One region of the Streptomyces sp. NPDC020422 genome, then DNA from elsewhere that is predicted to be linked to it. Evidence: riboswitches for the same ligand, from Rfam matches in the RefSeq annotation. Region 1 holds a riboswitch; each other region holds the start of a gene.
What was found. A riboswitch is a leader RNA that binds a small molecule or an ion and turns the genes downstream of it on or off. The one in region 1 is predicted to bind cyclic di-AMP.

Region 1 (4,942 bases):
CGACGTCGCGCACCTTCACCGAGAAGCTCTGCCCGGCCTGATATCCCGTCACCTTGCTCTCGCCCTCGCGGGACTGGGTGTAGACCGGCGAGAGCGACAGGCTCTCGGTGCGGATGTCCCGGTCGGCGACGCCCTCCCGGCGGAGGGCTTCGAGCAGCGCCTTGGCCGCGGTGCTCTGGGCGGCCATCGCCTCCTTGGCGGTCTTGCGGGTCGCCTCGACGCCGATCGAGAGCACGGCCACGTCGGGCGCGGCGGACGCCCGGCCGGTCCCGCTGACCGTGACGGTGGTGGGCGCGGCGGTCTCCACCGCCGGACGGCCCGAGGTGGGCGCGGCGGCGACGGCCGGGGCCGCGGCGCCGAGCAGCAGCCCGCCGAGCGCGGCGCCGACGGCGAGGGCGCGCACGGTACGGGCGGGGGTGCGGGTGGGGGTGCGGAGGGGGTGACGGGGCGTCATGGGCGGTCCCTTCGGGGATGGTTGTCGGCGCACATCCCACCAGCCCCCGCCCGCACCGGCGCAGCGCCACTCCTGACGGCCCGGCCGCCTTCACCTCACCGGACGCGGACGGGGGCGCCGGCACGGGAAGAGGGGGCCGAGGACCGGACGGTCCTCGACCCCCTCTTCCCGCACGCCCGCGGAGGCGTGCGCGCCTGCGACCGCCTACAGCGGCATGAGGTCGGGGCGCTTGGCCTCGACGTGGTCGCCGGAGCTCTCGCCGCGCAGCCGGCGCCCGATCCAGGGGACCAGGTACTCCTTCGCCCAGTGGATGTCGTCCTTGCGGACCTCCAGGGTGCCGCGGGGCGGCAGCGGCGGCCAGGCCTGGTCAGGGTCGGCCGGCACCGGCAGACCGAGGACCTGGGCGGCGCGCAGCGCGACCCGGGTGTGCCCCTCGGGCGACAGGTGGAGCCGGTCGTCGTCCCAGGCGCGCCGGTCCTGGACGGACTTCAGCGACCACAGGTCGAGCACCGGGCAGTCGTAGCGGTCGGCGATGGCCCGCACGTGCGCCGTGTAGGTCGCGATCTTCCCGCGCAGGTGCTTCAGGACGGGCACGTCACGCGTGTCGAAGCCGGTCGTCACCATCACGGTGCCCACGGCGGAGGTCAGGTCGGCGACGGCGCGCTCGAAGCGCTCGGCCACGTCGTCGGGGTCGGTTCCGGGGCGGATGATGTCGTTGCCCCCCGCGCAGAAGGTCACCAGGTCGGGGGCGAGTTCCTTCGCCCGCGGGACCTGCTCCGCGACGATTTGGTCCAGAAGGCGCCCCCGCACCGCCAGGTTGGCGTAGCGGAAGGCGTCGTTCTCCGGCAGCTGGTCGGCCAGGAGGACCGCGAACCGGTCCGCCCATCCGACGTACGTCCCGTCGGGCCCGGGATCTCCCACGCCCTCGGTGAAGCTGTCACCGATCGCCGCGTACGACCCGAATGCGTTCTTGTCTGTTGATCTCGAATCGTCTGCCACGGGAGCACATCTTTCCCTTACGTATGTGACCTACGCGACCGTAAGGAGGGGTTGACGGCGGGTGATATATGCCACCGATAAAGATTCCCCCAAGCCGGAATACGCCCGGAGGCCCGGCACCTGGGTGCCGGGCCTCCGGGAGCGACGCGGGGTGTGTCAGATGCCGACGCCGTGCTGGCGCAGGACGGCCAGCGGGTCGATGTCGGAGCCGTACTCCGGCCCGGTGCGCATCTCGAAGTGCAGGTGCGGGCCGGTGGAGTTGCCGGTCGAGCCGGACAGGCCGATCTGCTCGCCACCGGTCACGGTCTGGCCGGCGGAGACGGAGATCGAGGACAGGTGGCCGTACTGCGAGAAGGTGCCGTCGGCGTGCTGGATGACGATCTGGTTGCCGTAGGCGCCGCCCCAGCCGGCCGAGTAGACGGTGCCGGGTCCGACCGCGCGGACGGTGGTGCCGGAGGAGGCGATGAAGTCGACGCCGGTGTGGTAGCCGGAGGACCACATCGAGCCGGAGGCGCGGTACGGGGTGGAGATGCCGCCGCCGGCGACGGGGGCGACCCAGCCGGAGGAGGAGGTGGTGCCGGACGCCGAGGAAGAGGACGACGAGGAGGAAGAGGAGGACGCCGCGGAGGAGGAGGCCGGGGCGGCGGCCGAGGAGCGCTCGCTGCTGCGGGAGGCGCGCGCCCCGTCGCCGCTGCCGCTCTGGGAGTGGCGCTCGGGGGCGGTGGCCTTCGGCGCGTGGGCCTTGGCGGTGTTCTTGGCGCCCAGGGTGAGCTTCATGCCGGGGAGGATCAGCGAGGGGTCCTCGCCGACGACCTGGCGGTTGTCCTTGTAGAGCTTCTGCCAGCCGCCGGCCAGGTGGTGCTCGGCGGCGATCTTCGACAGGTAGTCGCCGCGGACGACGGTGTACGCCTTCGGGGTGGCGGCGGCGGCCGGGGCCTTCGCCGGGGTCGCGGCGGCGACGGCCTGCGGGGCCGTCACGGCGGGGGCGGCCTGCTCGGCGGCCTGCGCGCCGGTCGCGCCGATGAGCGGCAGGGCGACGACGGCGCCACCGGTGCCGGCGGCGACGAACCCGCGGGTGATCGGGTTGACCTTGGGACGGCGGTGCTTACCCTTCGCGGGCATGGCGCATTCCTCTCCGTCGCCTGCGAGGTGAGCTGTCGGGTTCGGACTGGAGATGTCCGGCCGCGCGGTCGCGCGACTTCACCCCTAGCCGTCCTTCTCGGAGGGATCGGCGTACTACCTGGGTCCCCCGCTCCTGCCTCGTACGGGTGAGTGCGGATTCCGGTCGGCGGCAGGATTAGGCGGTCCGTCCGGAGTGAGCGCGACGCTAGACGAGGCGGGCAGGCGCGAACAAGCCACTGTTTTCACCGCACCGGCGTCCACATGATTTCCGGCCGGAATTACGGTCACCCTCCGTGGATGACGGTCCCTCGATTCCCCTTTCCGGAAGGGAATTTGGAAAAGACGATCAGCCACGGTCCGTCACGTTTATGACGCTGCTCACGCGCCGTTTCCCATCTCTCCCCGTACCAGGGCGCGTTACCCCTAAGCCCTCAATTCGGACAGATCGCTCATTCCTGCCCGAGGGGGTGCGGTCGGGGCCTCTCATCTGGATGATTGCCCCAGGAACCGATCTCGAGACCAGGAGCATCCGTGACGCAAGCGACGACCGAGCCCGAGCTGACCGGCGTACGCAACTTCCGCGACCTCGGCGGGCTGCCGACGGTGGACGGCCGGAGCGTGCGCGCCGGACGCCTCTTCCGCAGCGGCCATCTGGCGCACGCCACGCCGGAGGACGCGGCGTTTCTCGCCACGCTCGGTCTGCACACCGTCTTCGACTTCCGCAACGAGGCCGACCGGCGCATCGAGGGCGCGGACGTCGAGCTGCCCGGCGTGCGGAACGTGAACATACCGCTCAACGACCCGGCCGACGGCAAGGAGTTCTGGAAGCTGGTGCGCTCCGGCGACCTGGCCCAGCTGCGGGAGATCCTGGGCGACGGCAAGGCCGCGGCCCGGATGTCCGAGTCGTACCAGACCATGATCGTGCAGCGGACGGTCGAGCACAGCCGGATCCTGCACGCCATGGCCGAGGACAGCGTCCCGGCCCTGATGCACTGCGCGGCCGGCAAGGACCGCGCCGGTCTGTCCATCGCGGTCACGCTGCTCGCCGTCGGCGTGGAGCGCGAGGCGATCGAGACGGACTACGTGAAGTCGAACGAGCCGCACCGCCGCTACAAGGTGCAGCGCAGCTCCACCGCCCAGGACGCGATGTCGCCCGAGGTGATGGAGCTGCTGAGCCCGCTCTTCGACGCGCGGGTGGAGTATCTGCGGGCCGCCTTCGAGACCATCGAGGGGACCTGGGGTTCGGTGGACGCCTACCTGGCGAAGGGCCTGCAGCTCGCCCCGGAGACCCGGGAGCGGCTGCGCGAGCGGCTGCTCGCCGAGGCCTAGGACGCCCACGGGGCCCCGGATCCGGGGCCCCGGCGGCTACGGCTACTGGTTGCCGCCCATGGCGAACAGCAGATAGAGGAAGCCCGCGAAGAGGTGGCCGGCGATCAGATAGGCGAAGAGGCGGAGCACGAGCCCCTTGGGGAACTTGCCGCCACCGCGCTCTTCGCCGGTGTCCGGTACGGAGTGGGCGGGAGTCTCGGACATATCGGTCCTTTCCATGGGAGAAGGCACTCGAGGGTTCAGCGCCGGTGCGGGGTTCCGTCGCCGAGGCACAGCTCGGCGGCGGGACTCTGCATCAGGGTGTGGACGAAGAGCAGCTCGGCCCCGGAGCGGGTGGCGGCGCCGATCCGGTGCGGGGTGAGCGAGTCGAAGTGGGCGCTGTCCCCGGGATCGAGGACGTGCACCGCCTCGCCGAGGGCGAGCCGTACGCGTCCCTCCAGGACGTGGATCCACTCCTCGCCGGGGTGCACCCGCACGATGTCGGCGCGGGTGGCGTGGGGCACGTGCACCCGCAGGCACTGCAGGGCTCGGCCGGCACCGCCGGCCTGGCGGTAGATCCAGCCGTCGGCCTCGACCGGCTCGGAGCGTCCGGCCCTGACCACGGGGTCGCGCTCGGGGGGCGTCTCGCCCAGGAGCTCGGAGACCGTCGTACCGTAGATGCGGGACAGGGCGAGCAGCATCGGCAGCGAGGGCTGCCGGTTCCCCGTCTCGAGACGCGACAGGTGCGCCGGGGAGAGCCCGGCCCGCTGGGCGGCGGCCTCCAGGGTGAGTCCCCGGCGGCGGCGCAGGGCCCGCAGCTGCGGGGCGACGTCCGGCAGGACGTCGGGGGCGCCGTGGGCACCCGGGGCGGCGGGGTCCGGGGAGGGGTCCCCGGGGACGTGGTCCATGCGTCCATTCCGCCAGGATCATGCCTCTGAGGCAAGTTTCTTGCCTCAGAGGCAAAAGACCGACCGGGAATCCGTCAGCGCTGGGCGACCGCCTGCTTCACCAGCGTCTTCCCGAAGTCCCACATCAGCCCGCCGCCCCCGTGGGCGTCGT
Region 2 (4,942 bases), on a different contig from region 1:
AGTGTCGGGAGCATGCCCGACCAGCCCCCCGCCGCCTCCGTTCCGCCGCCCGCCCCCGAGCTCTTCACCTGGGAGTTCGCCACCGACCCGTACCCCGCCTACGCCTGGCTGCGCGAGCACGCGCCGGTGCACCGGGCGAAGCTGCCCAGCGGGGTGGAGGCCTGGCTGGTGACCCGGTACGCGGACGCCCGGCAGGCGCTCGCCGACCAGCGGCTCTCGAAGAACCCGGCGCACCACGACGAGCCGGCGCACGCCAAGGGCAAGACGGGCATCCCGGGCGAGCGCAAGGCCGAGCTGATGACCCACCTGCTCAACATCGACCCGCCGGACCACACCCGGCTGCGGCGGCTCGTGTCGAAGGCGTTCACCCCGCGCCGGGTCGCCGAGTTCGCCCCGCGGGTGCAGGAGCTGACGGACCGGCTCATCGACGGCTTCGCCGAGCGGGGGAGCGCGGACCTGATCCACGAGTTCGCCTTCCCCCTGCCCATCTACGCGATCTGCGACCTGCTCGGTGTGCCGCGCGAGGACCAGGACGACTTCCGGGACTGGGCCGGGATGATGATCCGGCACGGCGGCGGGCCGCGCGGCGGGGTGGCGCGCTCGGTGAAGAAGATGCGCGGCTATCTGCTGGAGCTGATCCACAAGAAGCGCGAGGACCCGGGGGACGACCTGATCTCCGGACTCATCAGGGCCTCCGACCACGGCGAGCACCTCACCGAGAACGAGGCCGCGGCGATGGCCTTCATCCTCCTCTTCGCCGGCTTCGAGACCACGGTCAACCTCATCGGCAACGGTGTGTACGCGCTGCTGCGCCACCCGGAGCAGCGGGCCCGGCTGCAGGACTCGCTCGCGGCGGGGGAGACCGGGCTGCTGGAGACCGGGGTCGAGGAGCTGCTGCGGTTCGACGGACCGGTGGAGCTGGCGACCTGGCGGTTCGCGACCGAGGCGCTGACCATCGGCGGGCAGGAGATCCCGGCCGGCGACCCGGTCCTGGTGGTCCTCGCGGCCGCCGACCGCGACCCGGCGCGCTTCGAGGAGCCCGACACCCTCGATCTGGCGCGGCGCGACAACCAGCACCTCGGGTACGGGCACGGCATCCACTACTGCCTGGGGGCGCCGCTGGCCCGGCTGGAGGGGCAGTCGGCGCTGGCGACGCTCCTGACTCGCCTGCCGGACCTGCGACTTGGGGCCGATCCGGAGGAACTGCGGTGGCGCGGTGGGCTGATCATGCGTGGCCTGCGCACGCTTCCGGTCGAGTTCACGCCTTCCCACAAAGAGGCGCAGAACTGACGGACCATCAATAATGTGATCTTCGCGTGATCTCCGCTGCATCGACTTGTGACTCACGTTCGAATGCCGCTACGTTCCACCCCAGTCTCAGCAGTCACGCGAAAGGCCCTCCGTATGCGCTCCGGTAACGGTCGTCACCGCAGACCCCGCCAGGCCCCCGCGCTCGTCGTCGCGGCGGGCGTGACCGGTTCGGCCATGGCCCTGCCGCTGCTCGCCACCGGCTCCGCCTCCGCCGCCGACGCCCCGACCTGGGACCGGGTCGCCGAGTGCGAGTCGGGCGGCGCGTGGAGCGCCAACTTCGGCAACGGCCTCTACGGCGGTCTGCAGTTCACCCAGGAGAGCTGGGAGCGCCACGGCGGCCTCGCGTACGCGCCGAGCGCCGACCTCGCCAGCCGGGCGCAGCAGATCGCGATCGCCGACAAGGCGCTCGCCGCGGGAGACACCCAGTGGGCCACCTGTGCCCCGATCGCGGGTCTGGAGAACGACGGCAGGAAGCCGGCCGTCGTCCCGGGGCCCGCCGTGCAGCCCAAGGAGTCCACCGGTCCGGTCGCCGAGTCCAACCGGACGGACGGCCTTCCCTCCGGCTCCGTGGCGAGCCCCGCGGTCCCGGCCGCGCCCACGACCCCCGCCGCCCCGGCCACCCCGTCGGCCGGCACCACGACCGCGCCCGCGACTCCGACCACCCCCGGGACCCCTGCCACGCCCGGTTCGACGGTGACGCCCGGTTCGCCGGATGAGACGGTTACGCCCGGTACGCCGGATTCGAGCACTCCCGGCACCGGCAAGCACCGCGGTGACGCGGCGTCGGAGGAACCGGGCAAGCCGGACACCGCACCCGAACCCGGACGGCACGCGGCCCCGACTGACGGGGCGACGGGTGACGCGACCGGCGCCGACTCCACGGCGGGGGACGCCGCTACGACAGGGAAGTCGGACAAGACCGGCCAAGCGGACAAGGTCGACGAATACACCGTCAAGCCGGGTGACAGTCTGTCGGACATTGCGCAGGAGAACGCGCTCCCCGGTGGGTGGACCGCCCTCTACGACGCCAACAAGAAGACGGTCGGTGCCGATCCCGACCTCATTCTCCCTGGTCAGAGCCTTGAGCTGAAGACTGACGGCGCCTCGGCTGAGGGGTAGTTAGAGGCTGAATGTCCGTTATGAGCCAGTGAGACATGGGTCTCTCTTGCCGAACGGGCGTGTCACGTCCGCAAACTTTGCTCGTGTCGCCCCTCACCTGCGCAAACACCCGGCATCGGGGTGCAAGTAGGGGCGATTTCTCCGGGTTGATGGTCTTTGAACTTCCGCGGGGTCTGTGTCTACGGTCGTGACCGCTCGCCACCGCGGGCCCCGTCGACCGGTACGCCGAATCCTGCCGCCGGCCGAGGGGAAGTCGTCGCGTCAAGCGCCGAAGGCAGGAGCGGGGGACCCAAGGTAAGTGCCGGCCCCGGCCGTTGAGACAGACGGCCGACGATCGGCTTGGGGTGAAGCCGCGTGCAAGGACACGCGGCCGGGCAACTCACTCGCCCGAACCCGACAGCTCACCTCGTAGGCGTCGGTGAGGAGAATTCCCATGCTGTTTTCCGGCAACAAGGGCAAACACCGTCGTCCCTCCAAGGCCACCCGCGCCGTCGCCCTCGCCGGCGTCGCCGGTGTCGCCGTGGCGGCCCCGCTGATGACCGCCGGCACCGCCTCGGCCGCCACCAGCTCCGAGTGGGACGCCGTCGCCGCGTGCGAGTCCGGCGGCAACTGGTCCATCAACACCGGCAACGGCTACTACGGCGGCCTGCAGTTCTCGGCCTCCACCTGGGCCGCGTACGGCGGCACCGCCTACGCCTCGACCGCCGACCAGGCCTCGAAGTCGCAGCAGATCGCCATCGCCGAGAAGGTCCTGGCCGGCCAGGGCAAGGGCGCGTGGCCGAGCTGTGGCGTGGGCCTCTCCGGCGCCTCCTACGACGGCGGCTCCGCCTCGTCGAACTCCTCCGGCTCCTCTTCGAGCTCCTCCTCCTCGTCGCAGCGCTCCACCGAGCAGCCGACGACCCGCAGCGAGCAGCGCCAGGCGCCGAAGCGGACCGCGCCCGAGAAGACCGAGTCGAAGAAGACCGTCACCACCCCGACCGGCAAGAAGGTCAAGAAGGGCGACGGCGAGTACAAGGTCGTCGCCGGCGACACCCTCGGCAAGATCGCCCAGGCGCACGGCGTCAAGGGCGGCTGGGCCAAGCTCTTCGAGCTGAACAAGGACGTCGTCGACAACGCCGACCTGATCTACCCGGGCCAGCAGCTCCACCTCAAGTGAGCCTGCCGACCCTCCCGCGGTGAGTGACCACCCCGGTCCGGAGTGCCCTTCCCCCGTGCGCTCCGGGCCGGGGTTTCCCCGTTCCGTGGTCGCCCCGGCCCCTACCGATCAGTAGTAAGGGGTCTTTCGTCCTCAGATGCATGCCCTTGGGTCCTTTTTCGTCCCAGCGGGCGGGCGCCCGGCTGGCCGGAGCCCCCGAGCCGGTTAGGCTCTTGTCGCAAGGCGAACGAGACCTTGCCGCATGCGTCACAACCAGCGTCACATCCCAGAAGGAGATGCTCGTGCCGTCCATCGACGTCGTCGTAGCCCGGGAAATCCTGGACTCCCGAGGCAACCCCACCGTCGAGGTCGAGGTCGGCCTCGACGACGGCAGCACCGGCCGTGCTGCCGTTCCGTCCGGTGCCTCCACCGGTGCGTTCGAGGCCCTCGAGCTTCGCGACGGTGACCCCAACCGCTACCAGGGCAAGGGCGTCGAGAAGGCCGTCCTCGCGGTCATCGAGCAGATCGGCCCGGAGCTCGTCGGCTACGACGCCACCGAGCAGCGCCTGATCGACCAGGCGATGTTCGACCTGGACGCCACCCCGGACAAGTCCTCCCTCGGCGCCAACGCCATCCTCGGCGTCTCCCTCGCCGTGGCGCACGCCGCCTCCGAGGCCTCCGACCTGCCGCTCTTCCGCTACCTCGGCGGCCCGAACGCGCACCTGCTGCCCGTTCCGATGATGAACATCCTGAACGGCGGCTCGCACGCCGACTCCAACGTGGACATCCAGGAGTTCATGATCGCTCCGATCGGCGCGGAGTCCTTCTCCGAGGCCCTGCGCTGGGGCACCGAGGTCTACCACACCCTCAAGTCCGTCCTGAAGACCAAGGGCCTGTCCACCGGCCTGGGCGACGAGGGCGGCTTCGCCCCGAACCTGGACTCCAACCGCGCCGCGCTCGACCTCATCGTCGAGGCCATCAAGCAGGCCGGCTACGTCCCGGGCAAGGACATCGCGCTCGCGCTCGACTGCGCCGCCTCCGAGTTCTACAAGGACGGCAAGTACGAGTTCGAGGGCAAGGCCCGCTCGGCCGCCGAGATGACCGAGTACTACGAGGAGCTCGTCTCCGCGTACCCGCTGGTCTCCATCGAGGACCCGCTGTTCGAGGACGACTGGGCCGGCTGGAAGGTCATCACCGACAAGCTCGGCTCCAAGGTCCAGCTCGTCGGCGACGACCTGTTCGTCACCAACCCCGAGCGCCTCGCCCGCGGCATCGAGGAGGGCTCCGCCAACGCCCTCCTGGTCAAGGTCAACCAGATCGGCTCGCTGACCGAGACCCTGGACGCCGTCGAGCTGGCCCAGCGCAACGGCTTCAAGT
Region 3 (4,942 bases), on a different contig from region 1:
GCTCGGCGTCGGCGGCGGTGATGGGCCGGATGCGCGCGGTGCCGCCGTCACGGAGCACCACGTCCGCTTCCCAGTGATCGGGATACGCGTGCTCCGGCTGCTCCGACTGTTCCGACGCGCTCTGCATGGGGCAAGACTACGGCCGGGGTCCGACAGTGGCACCGGTCGCGCGGCGGGTGCCCGCCGGGCAAGGTAGGGAGCACCTCAGGGCGGGCCTTACGGCCGTGCGACTGGGGCCGAAGGTCGGCACGAGCATCTCGCGACCCGTGAGAGACTGGTCTAGACAACCGCTGAAAGTTGAAGGGCAACCACCATGGCTGAGCGCCGCGTCAACGTCGGCTGGGCCGAGGGCCTGCACGCCCGCCCCGCCTCCATCTTCGTCCGTGCCGCCACGGCCGCCGGCGTCCCCGTGACGATCGCCAAGGCCGAAGGCAACCCGGTCAACGCCGCGTCCATGCTCGCGGTGCTCGGCCTGGGCGCCCAGGGCGGCGAGGAGATCGTGCTCGCTTCGGACGCCGATGGCGCCGAGGCCGCGCTCGACCGCCTCGCGAAGCTGGTGGCCGAGGGTCTCGAGGAGCTCCCCGAGACCGTCTGACCCGTCTCCTCCCCGACGACGGATCACACGAAGGGCCGTATCCGCCGGAATTCCGGTGGGTGCGGCTCTTTGCATTTCCCGGCCGATACGGGCGCGCACCGGCGCGCCACGGAAGGGGAACCGAGGGAACGTCGAATTCGAGCAGCGCGAATTGCGCCTCCCCATTACCTTCCTCTTGTATACGGTGCCGGCGTTAATTCCGCGGACCCGCGGTGTTTACGACATGTTGCGAAACCCTCACACGCGCGCGCTCGGGCCGTTTCGGCCGGTACAGCGGCAGGGCGCGCTCGACGTGCAGCGCGGTCAGCGCGCGGGCCCGCTCGGCGTCGCCGCGCGCGACGGCGTCGACGATCGCGCCGCGCTCGGCCCAGGCCTCCACGGGCTTGCCGTCGGGCTCGACCGCGTACATCCAGGCGATCTTGTGCCGCAGCTGGGTGAGGAGCGCGGTGAGCGGCGGGCTGCCGGAGGCCTGGGCCAGGGTCTCGTGGAACCAGGCGCCCAGCGAGCGCAGATCCTCGCCCTGGCCGCTCCTGGCCCGCTCCTGCCCCAGCCTGACCAGGCCGCGCAGCACCTTGAGGTGGGCCTCGGTGCGGCGCTGGGCGGCCCGTGCGGCGCCCAGCGGCTCCAGCAGGGTCCGCACGTCGAGCAGGTCGGCCGCCTCCTGCTCGGTGGGCTCGGCGACATGGGCGCCGGCATGGCGGCGGGTGACCACGAAGCCCTCGGACTCCAGGGTGCGCAGGGCCTCGCGGACCGGGACGCGGGAGACCCCGTACCGACGGGCTAGCTGCTCCTCCGTCAGCCGGGCACCGCGTGGGAAGACCCCGGAGACGATGTCGTCCCGGATCGCCGTGCATACCGAGTGCGCGGGAACACGCATGTCCGACCTCCGTATTAATCCGCGCGAAACCCCGTCGAGTGGCGCCTGTTCGGCGACTCTATTGCAGGACGCCGGAATTTCCGATGCCGCCCGGTAATACAGGCATAAAAAAGAAGTCCCGGCTCGTTCGAGCCGGGACTTCTTCACAGGATTCACACGTCAGACGTTGACGCCCCGCGCGCGGAGGTAGCTGATCGGGTTGATGTCCGATCCGTACTCGGGGCTAGTGCGCGCCTCGAAGTGGAGGTGCGGGCCGGTGGAGTTGCCGGAGGAGCCGGAGACGCCGATCTGCTCGCCCGGGGTCACGTGCTGACCGACGTAGACGCCGATCGAGGAGAGGTGGCCGTACTGGGTGTACGTGCCGTCGTTCATCTTGATGACGATGTTGTTGCCGTACGCACCGCCCCAGCCGGCCTCGACGACGGTGCCGGAACCGACGGCGACGACGGTGCTGCCGTAGGCGGCGTGGAAGTCGATGCCGGAGTGGCTGCCGGAGGACCAGAGCGAGCCGCCGGTCTTGTAGCCGGTGGTCACGTACGAGCCGGCCACGGGGAGCTGGAAGGAGGCCAGGCGCTTGCGCTCGGCCTCGCGGGCGGCGCGCTCCTTGGCGGCACGGATCTCCTTGGCGCGGGCCTCGGCCTTGCGCTTCGCCTCGGCGGCTGCCTTGACCCGGGCGGCGGCCTCGACGGCCTCCTTCTCCTGGGCGGCGGCCTGGGCGTCGACCCGGTCGGCGAGGGACTCGGCGGTGACGACCTGCGTGAGGCCGGTGTCCTCGGGGGACGCGGGCTCCGTGTCGGCGGCGAGCGCCGGGGAGGCGAGGGTTCCGATGACGCCGGTGGTCGCCAGGGTCGCCACACCGGCGATACCCACGCCGCGACGCGCCAGTCGGCTCGGTCCACGATGCTTCCCGGTGGCACGGGTGAACGCCATGAAGTGGCTGATCCTTTCCTTCCCTCTCGCCTACCGGGTTAGCTGACGGGTTCGGAGCAGGAAGGTCTCCTACGGACCCCTCCGCACTGGCGAAGGCGTCCGATTCACCCCAGGGACTTCATATGGGTCCCCGGCTCCCCAGGCTCGCGCCTTCGGGGACTCGGCGATGACTGTCCGTTGCCGCGGATGCGGCGTAGTACAACGGGCGGACAGCCGGACCGACGCTAGGCCGATCTTCAGTCAATCGCCAAACAGACACGCGCGTTTGTAAGACATGCCACAGGGCATTAGGTATTAGTTATCGGCAATACGGACAAAAAGGAGAACCCCGACGAACCAGGTCGTCGGGGCCCCTCATTGGCGTGACAGCGGCTCAATCAGCCGGTCACGACCGTCACTTCACCGATGCCGAGGGCCCGCACGGGCTCCTCGATCTGCGACGCGTCACCGACGAGCACGGTCACGAGCCGGTCCACCGGGAAGGCGTTGACCACGGCCGCGGTCGCCTCCACGGTGCCCGTCTCGGCGAGCCGCGCGTACAACTGCGCCTGGTAGTCGTCCGGGAGATGCTGCTCGACCTGGTCGGCGAGGGTGCCCGCAACGGAGGCGGCCGTCTCGTACTTGAGCGGCGCGACCCCCACCAGGTTCTGCACGGCGACATCGCGCTCGGCGTCCGTGAGGCCCTCGGCGGCGAGGGTGCGCAGCACCTTCCACAGGTCGTCAAGTGCCGGACCGGTGTTGGGGGTGTCGACCGAGCCGCTGATGGCGAGCATCGACGCGCCGTTGCCCTGGCCGTCGGAGCGCAGCACCTGGCCGAAGGCCCGCACGCCGTAGGTGTAGCCCTTCTCCTCGCGCAGGACGCGGTCCAGCCGGGAGGTGAGGGTGCCGCCCAGGCAGTACGTGCCGAGCACCTGGGCCGGCCACACGCGGTCGTGCCGGTCGGCGCCCACGCGACCGATGAGCAGCTGCGTCTGGACGGCGCCCGGGCGGTCGACGATGACGACCCGGCCGGTGTCGTCGGCCGTGATGGGCTGCATCGGCCGCGGCTGTGCCGGGGTGCCGGTCCAGGCGCCCAGCGTCTCGGCGAGCACCTTGTCGAGGTCGACGTCGGTGAGGTCGCCGACGACCACGGCGGTGGCCGTGGAGGGCCGGACGTGCGCCTCGTAGAAGGCGCGGACCGCGGCGGCGTCGATCGCGGCGACGGTCTCCTCGGTGCCCTGGCGCGGCCGGGACATGCGCACGGACGCCGGGAACAGCTCCTTGGAGAACTGCTTGGCCGCGCGGCGGGCCGGGTTGGCCGTCTCGTGCGGGATCTCGTCGAGCCGGTTGCGCACCAGGCGCTCGACCTCGGACTCCTCGAACGCGGGGGCGATCAGGGCCTCGGCGAGCAGACCGAGAGCCTTGGGCAGCCGGGAGACCGGGACCTCGAGGGAGACCCGGACGCCCGGGTGGTCGGCGGCCGCGTCGAGGGTGGCGCCGCACCGCTCGAGCTCGGCGGCGAACTCCTCGGCGGTGTGCTGGTCGGTGCCCTCGGACAGCGCCCTCGCCATGATCGTGGCGACGCCGTCCAGGCCCTCGGGCTCGGCGTCCAGCGGGGCGTCGAGGGAGATCTCGACGGCCACCACCTGCTGGCCGGGGCGGTGGCAGCGCAGCACGGTCAGGCCGTTGTCCAGCGCGCCGCGCTCCGGGGCCGGGAAGGCCCAGGGCTTGGCCTGGCCCGGCCGGGGCTGCGGGTGGAAGGTCATGCTCGTCAAAGACGCGGCAGCGTCGGTCACTGGTCCGTTCCCTCTTCCTCGTCGCTGTCGGCGCTCACCGGCTCGTAGACCAGGACCGCGCGGTTGTCCGGGCGCAGCTTGGCCTTGGCGACCTCCTGCACCTCCTCGGCGCTGATGTCGAGGACCCGGTGCACGGCGGTCAGCGCCAGCTGGGGGTCGCCGAACAGCACCGCGTAACGGCACAGTTCGTCCGCGCGGCCGGCGACCGTGCCGAGCCGGTCGAGCCACTCGCGCTCCAACTGCGCCTGCGCGCGCTCCATCTCCTCGGGCGTCGGGCCCTCGGCGGCGAAGCGGGCCAGCTCGTCGTCGACGGCCGACTCGATCTGCGGCACCTCGACACCGCCGGAGGTCTTGACGTCCAGCCAGCCCAGCGAGGGCGCGCCGGCCAGCCGGAGCAGGCCGAAGCCGGCGGCGACGGCGGTGCGGTCGCGGCGGACCAGGCGGTTGTGGAGGCGGGAGGACTCGCCGCCGCCGAGGATCGTCAGGGCCAGGTCGGCGGCGTCGCACGCGCGGGTGCCGTCGTGCGGCAGCCGGTAGGCGGCCATCAGCGCGCGGGCCGGCACCTCCTCCTCGACGACCTCGCGCAGCTGCCCGCCGATGACCTCGGGCAGCTCGCCGGGACGCGGCTCGGGCTTGCCGTCGTGGCCGGGGATGGAGCCGAAGTACTTCTCCACCCAGGCGAGGGTCTGCGCCGGGTCGATGTCGCCGACGACCGAGAGGACCGCGTTGTTCGGCGCGTAGTACGTGCGGAAGAAGTTCCGCGCG
Region 4 (4,942 bases), on a different contig from region 1:
CCGCCTGGTGCCGGCGGCGGCTCAGCCGGGAGCGGTGCCTGGTGCTGGGCCTGGCGCTGATGGGCCTGGCGTTCCTGCCGCCGGCGCTCCTCGGCGGCGGGCGTTCACTGGCGGGGCTGCTGCTGTGCGCGGCGGCCCTGGCGGCGGCGAACGCGGTGCTCTACCCGTACGAGATGGACACCGTCGTCGCGCTCTCCGAGGACCGCTGGGTCGCCACCCACTACGGGCTCTACAACACCGTCTGCGGGGTCGGCATCACCCTGGGGAACCTGGGGACGGGCGCCCTGCTGGATCTGACCGGCTGGTCGGCGGTGCCCTGGCTGACGCTGTGCGCGGTCGGTCTCGGCTGCGCGGCGGCGATGGCGGCGCTCGCGCGGGGCGGGCGGCTCGCGGCCCGTCCGGCCGTACGCCAGTCGGACGAGCGGGAGTCGCCGACGGGCACCGGCTGACCGCACCCTGGGGAGGGCGCGGGTCCCCCGTCGCCCTCACGGCGGGCCCAGGTCGAGGCGGGAGAGCACAGGTGGCGCGAGCAGCGGTGCGACCCGGGGCCGGCGGCGCGGGCCGCGGTCCGTACCGCGGTGCCCGGCGCTTCATCCGCGCGCTTCCTCCGCTGATCATCGCGGGCGGTGTCTGCTTCGACCTGGCGACCCCGCCCGAGTACACCGCGGCGCCGCTGTTCTCGGCGGCGCCGCTGGTCGCCGCTCCCTTCTTCTCGACGCTGACGACGCTCCTGACGGGGATCGCCGCGGTCCTCGCCAGCGTCGGCCTGCACCTCTACAACGGCACGGTCGGCGACATCCCCGCGCTCACCGAGACGCTGACCGTCGTCACGGTCGCCGCGCTCGCGATGCTGATCAACCGGGTGGTCCGGCGCAGCGGCGAACGGCTCGCCTCGGCGCGGGTGATCGCCGAGACGGCGCAGAAGGCGGTGCTTCCGACGCCCGCCGAACGGATCGGCGGACTGCAGATCGCGGCGCGGTACGAGGCGGCGCAGGCCGACGCGTTCATCGGCGGCGACCTCTTCGCCGTGCAGGACACCCCGCACGGGGTACGGCTCGTGGTCGGCGACGTGCGCGGCAAGGGGCTCGACGCGGTGGAGGCCGTCGCCGTGGTCATCGGCGCCTTCCGGGAGGCGGCCGAGCAGGAGTCGACGCTGGAGGGCGTGGCGCAGCGCCTGGAGCGGGCGCTGGACCGCGAGGGCACCCGGCGGGACGGGCTCGACGCGTTCGAGGGGTTCACGACGGCGGTGCTCGCCGAGATCCCGCGCGGCGACGGGCTCGTACGGGTCGTGAACCGCGGCCACCCCGAGCCGCTGCTGCTGTACGGGGACGGGGGCCTCGCCCGGCTCCGGCCGAGCGAGGCGGCGCTGCCGCTGGGCATGGGGGAGCTCGCGGTGTGGCCGGACCGGGCCGACGAGACGCCGTATCCGCCGGGCGCGACGCTGCTGCTCTACACGGACGGGCTCTCGGAGGCGCGGGACGCGCAGGGGGTCTTCTACGATCCGGCGGAACGGCTCGCGGGGCGGCTCTTCCCCGGCCCGGAGGAGCTCCTCGACGCGCTGGTGGCGGATGTGCGCCGGCACACGGGAGGCGGCTCGACGGACGACATGGCGCTGCTCGCGGTGAGCCGGCCGGCGGCGGGGCAGCCGGAGCGGCGGCGGACGATGCCGGTGGTGCCGCCGGGCGGCTCGGGGCGGCGGTGACGGGCGCCCCGGCGGGGCGGTGACCGGCCGTAGTCGCGGGGTGCCACTCCGATAACAATTGATACAGCGTCAGATTTCGGGTGTGATGCGGATCCCGTCTGACCGGGGGTCAACTCGGGCCATTCCGCCTCAATTCAGTGAATGATCAAGGGGAACAGCTTGGAATCGGGAGGCCGTGTCTATTAACGTTCGATAACGCAGCGCGGTCGTCACAGCCGTCGCAAGAGACGGCACCGTGCGCGCGCGCCGAATCCCGCAAGGGAACCGGGGAACCACCACTTGGGGTGAATCGGGCCCATGCCGCACCCGTGCGGCACACCCGTAGGAGACCTTCCTGCTCCGAACCCGTCAGCTAACCCGGTAGGCGAGAAGGAAGGAAAGGAGAGCGCCTCCGTGGCGTCCAACACCCCTGCCCCCGAAGCCCCCTTCGACTCTTTCGGCGCCTACGGCGCCGCGGGCGCGGACGGGGAGGAGTGGAACCCCACCGAGGACTCCCTGCGGGCCCAGAACCGTTCCGGCGGCCGTCACCGGGTCGTCAAGCAGCGCTCCAACTTCGCCCGCTCCTCCACCGTCCTCGGTGTCGGCGTCATCGCCGCCGTCGGCGCGGGCGGCCTGGCCACCGCCCAGGAGAAGGCCCCGGTCGCGATATCCCTGCCGGACCTCGACCTGCCCGACGCCTCCGAACTGCCCGGCATCGGCGACCTGATCGGCGGCGACGAGCACACCGCCGCCAAGACCGCCGAGACCGCCACGGGCACGAACAACCCGCAGCCGCTCACCGCCCTCACCTACACCGCCCCCGAGGGCGACGCCGCGGGCACCGAGGCGGGGACGAAGCAGCAGGCGGCCGACGCCGGCGAGGCCCTGCGCGCCCGCATCCTCCAGCAGGCCGAGCAGCAGCAGGCCGCCGCCGACGCCGCCGAGAAGGAGGCGGCGCAGAAGGCCGCCGCCGAGAAGGCGGCCGCGGAGGCCACGGCCAAGGCGGAAGCCGCGGCGAAGGCCGAGGCCGAGGCGAAGAAGAAGGCCGAGGCGGAGGCCGCCGCGAAGGCCGAGGCCGCCCGCCTGGCCGCGCTCGCCGCCAGCTACTCGCTGCCCACCTCCTCGTACACGATCACCTCGACCTTCGGCGAGGCCGGCTCGATGTGGTCCTCCGGCTACCACACCGGCCTGGACTTCGCCGCGCCCACCGGCACCCCGGTCAAGGCCGTCCACGGCGCCACCGTGAAGTCGGCCGGCTGGTCCGGTGCGTACGGCTACCGGATCGTCCTGGAGCTCGAGGACGGCACCGAGATCTGGTACTGCCACCTGTCCTCGATGACGGTCGGCGTCGGCCAGTCCGTCGGCACCGGCGACACCATCGGCCGCGTCGGCGCCACCGGCAACGTCACCGGCCCCCACCTCCACCTGGAGGTCCACACCCCGTCCGGCGGCGGCATCGACCCGGCGGACTGGCTGCGGTCCAAGGGCCTGACCATCTGAGGCTCCACCGTCCCCGGACGGCACCGGAATAGGCCCGGCGGTGCGGAGGGTTGACCACCCCATGACCTCTCTCCGCAAGCTGGGCTCCTCCGACCTGCACGTCTTCCCGCTCGCCCTCGGCGGCAACGTCTTCGGCTGGAGCGCCGACGAGGCGCAGTCCTTCGCCGTGCTCGACGCCTACGCCGCCGCCGGCGGCAACTTCGTCGACACCGCCGACACCTACTCCTCGTGGGTCGAGGGCAACGAGGGCGGCGAGTCCGAGACCGTCATCGGCCGCTGGCTGGCCTCCCGGGGCAACCGCGCCGACGTCCTCGTCGCGACCAAGGTCGGCGCCCACCCCCGCTTCAAGGGACTCGGCGCCACCACCATCAAGGCCGCCGCCGAGGAGTCGCTGCGCCGCCTCGGCACCGACTACATCGACCTCTACTACACGCACTTCGACGACGAGTCCGTGCCCGTCGAGGAGATCGTCACCGCCCTCGACCAGCTGGTGAAGGACGGCAAGGTCCGGGCCGTCGCCGCCTCCAACATCTCCCCGGAGCGACTGCGCGCCTCGCTCGACTTCGCCGAGGCCGAGGGCCTCGCCCGCTACGTCGCCCTCCAGCCCCACTACAACCTGGTCTCCCGCGAGACCTACGAGGGCGCCCTGCTCGACACCGCCGAGCAGGCCGGGCTCGCGGCCGTGCCGTACTTCTCGCTCGCCTCCGGCTTCCTCACCGGCAAGTACCGCCCCGGCACCACCGTCGACAGCGTCCGCGCGGGCAGCGCGGGCCGGCACCTGGAGACCGAGCGCGGCCGGAACGTGCTCGCCGCCCTCGACGCCGTCGCCCGGGCCCACGACGCCGAGCCCGCCACCGTCGCCCTCGCCTGGCTGGCCTCCCGGCCGACCGTCGTCGCCCCGATCGCCTCGGCCCGCACGGTCGAGCAGCTCCCCGCGCTCGTCGCGGTCGCCGAGCTGGAGCTGACCGCGGCCGAGCTGGCGAGCCTGGACGAGGCCTCGGCGGTCTGATCCACCGGCTCCGCTAGCTGCGGTACGGGTTGTAGCCGCCGTAGTCCAGATACTGCGGCGGCGCCCAGACCCGGCCCGTGGCGCGGGCCGCGTAGGTCAGCGCGGGGGACGCCAGCTGTCGGCGCTGCCACAGGTGGTGCAGCAGCTCCTGCTCGCGGGCGGCGAAGTCCGGGGCCGCCTGGCCGAGCCCGGCCCGGTGGCGCAGGAAGGCCAGGGTCGTCGCGAACGCCTCGTACTCGCCGACGGCCTGCGCGCCCGGCTTCCCGTACGTCCGGGCGGCGAAGCCGCGGGCCAGCGCCCGGGCCCGCATCGAGGAGAGCGCGAGCGGCTCGTCGTGCGCCAGCCAGCCGGCCGCCGCATAGGCCGGGAGCTCGCCGGATATGGTGCGCAGCTCCTTCTGCCGGCTCCATATCGCGAGCCAGGTGAGCAGGCCGAAGACCGGCACCATGAACATCCCGTACACCGCGAGGAACGCCAGCGGGTGGAAGCTGGCCGAGCCGTTCCACAGGGCGTGCATGCCCATGGCGAGCAGCAGTCCGCCGAGCGGGAGCAGGACCAGCCGGGTGCGCCGGAGCCGGGCGGCGGCCGGCAGGAGGGCGGCGAAGCCGAAGCCGAGCCCGGTCAGCGAGGTGAACAGCGGGTGCGCGAACGGCGACATGATGATCCGGACGAGGAAGGTCCCGACGGTCATGGAGCCGAGCCCGCCGGTGCCGATCTGCTGGTCCTCGCCGAAGGCGTTGCCCAGATAGAGG

Region 2: it holds a riboswitch for cyclic di-AMP, as region 1 does, so the genes downstream of both, ACH414_RS27545 (transglycosylase family protein) here and ACH414_RS21175 (peptidoglycan DD-metalloendopeptidase family protein) in region 1, are expected to answer to the same signal.
Region 3: it holds a riboswitch for cyclic di-AMP, as region 1 does, so the genes downstream of both, ACH414_RS29450 (M23 family metallopeptidase) here and ACH414_RS21175 (peptidoglycan DD-metalloendopeptidase family protein) in region 1, are expected to answer to the same signal.
Region 4: it holds a riboswitch for cyclic di-AMP, as region 1 does, so the genes downstream of both, ACH414_RS10820 (M23 family metallopeptidase) here and ACH414_RS21175 (peptidoglycan DD-metalloendopeptidase family protein) in region 1, are expected to answer to the same signal.

Annotation. Positions count from the first base shown of each region.
Region 1 is NZ_JBIRVJ010000007.1:340,677-345,618, reverse strand. It holds gene ACH414_RS21185 (SIMPL domain-containing protein) at 1-454, opposite strand, end outside; gene ACH414_RS21180 (SGNH/GDSL hydrolase family protein) at 659-1,453, opposite strand; gene ACH414_RS21175 (peptidoglycan DD-metalloendopeptidase family protein) at 1,610-2,575, opposite strand; cyclic di-AMP (ydaO/yuaA leader) riboswitch at 2,580-2,734, opposite strand; gene ACH414_RS21170 (tyrosine-protein phosphatase) at 3,107-3,904, shown strand; gene ACH414_RS21165 (DUF6126 family protein) at 3,947-4,108, opposite strand; gene ACH414_RS21160 (helix-turn-helix domain-containing protein) at 4,144-4,791, opposite strand; gene ACH414_RS21155 (aspartate aminotransferase family protein) at 4,866-4,942, opposite strand, start outside.
Region 2 is NZ_JBIRVJ010000010.1:290,257-295,198, forward strand. It holds gene ACH414_RS27535 (cytochrome P450) at 13-1,290, shown strand; gene ACH414_RS27540 (transglycosylase family protein) at 1,405-2,430, shown strand; cyclic di-AMP (ydaO/yuaA leader) riboswitch at 2,687-2,860, shown strand; gene ACH414_RS27545 (transglycosylase family protein) at 2,864-3,586, shown strand; gene eno (phosphopyruvate hydratase) at 3,862-4,942, shown strand, end outside.
Region 3 is NZ_JBIRVJ010000012.1:128,023-132,964, forward strand. It holds gene ACH414_RS29435 (GNAT family N-acetyltransferase) at 1-127, opposite strand, end outside; gene ACH414_RS29440 (HPr family phosphocarrier protein) at 314-595, shown strand; gene ACH414_RS29445 (GntR family transcriptional regulator) at 789-1,472, opposite strand; gene ACH414_RS29450 (M23 family metallopeptidase) at 1,632-2,402, opposite strand; cyclic di-AMP (ydaO/yuaA leader) riboswitch at 2,415-2,578, opposite strand; gene ACH414_RS29455 (M16 family metallopeptidase) at 2,780-4,147, opposite strand; gene ACH414_RS29460 (M16 family metallopeptidase) at 4,174-4,942, opposite strand, start outside.
Region 4 is NZ_JBIRVJ010000004.1:19,832-24,773, reverse strand. It holds gene ACH414_RS10830 (MFS transporter) at 1-449, shown strand, start outside; gene ACH414_RS10825 (PP2C family protein-serine/threonine phosphatase) at 521-1,702, shown strand; cyclic di-AMP (ydaO/yuaA leader) riboswitch at 1,937-2,084, shown strand; gene ACH414_RS10820 (M23 family metallopeptidase) at 2,096-3,181, shown strand; gene ACH414_RS10815 (aldo/keto reductase) at 3,243-4,190, shown strand; gene ACH414_RS10810 (PrsW family intramembrane metalloprotease) at 4,204-4,942, opposite strand, start outside.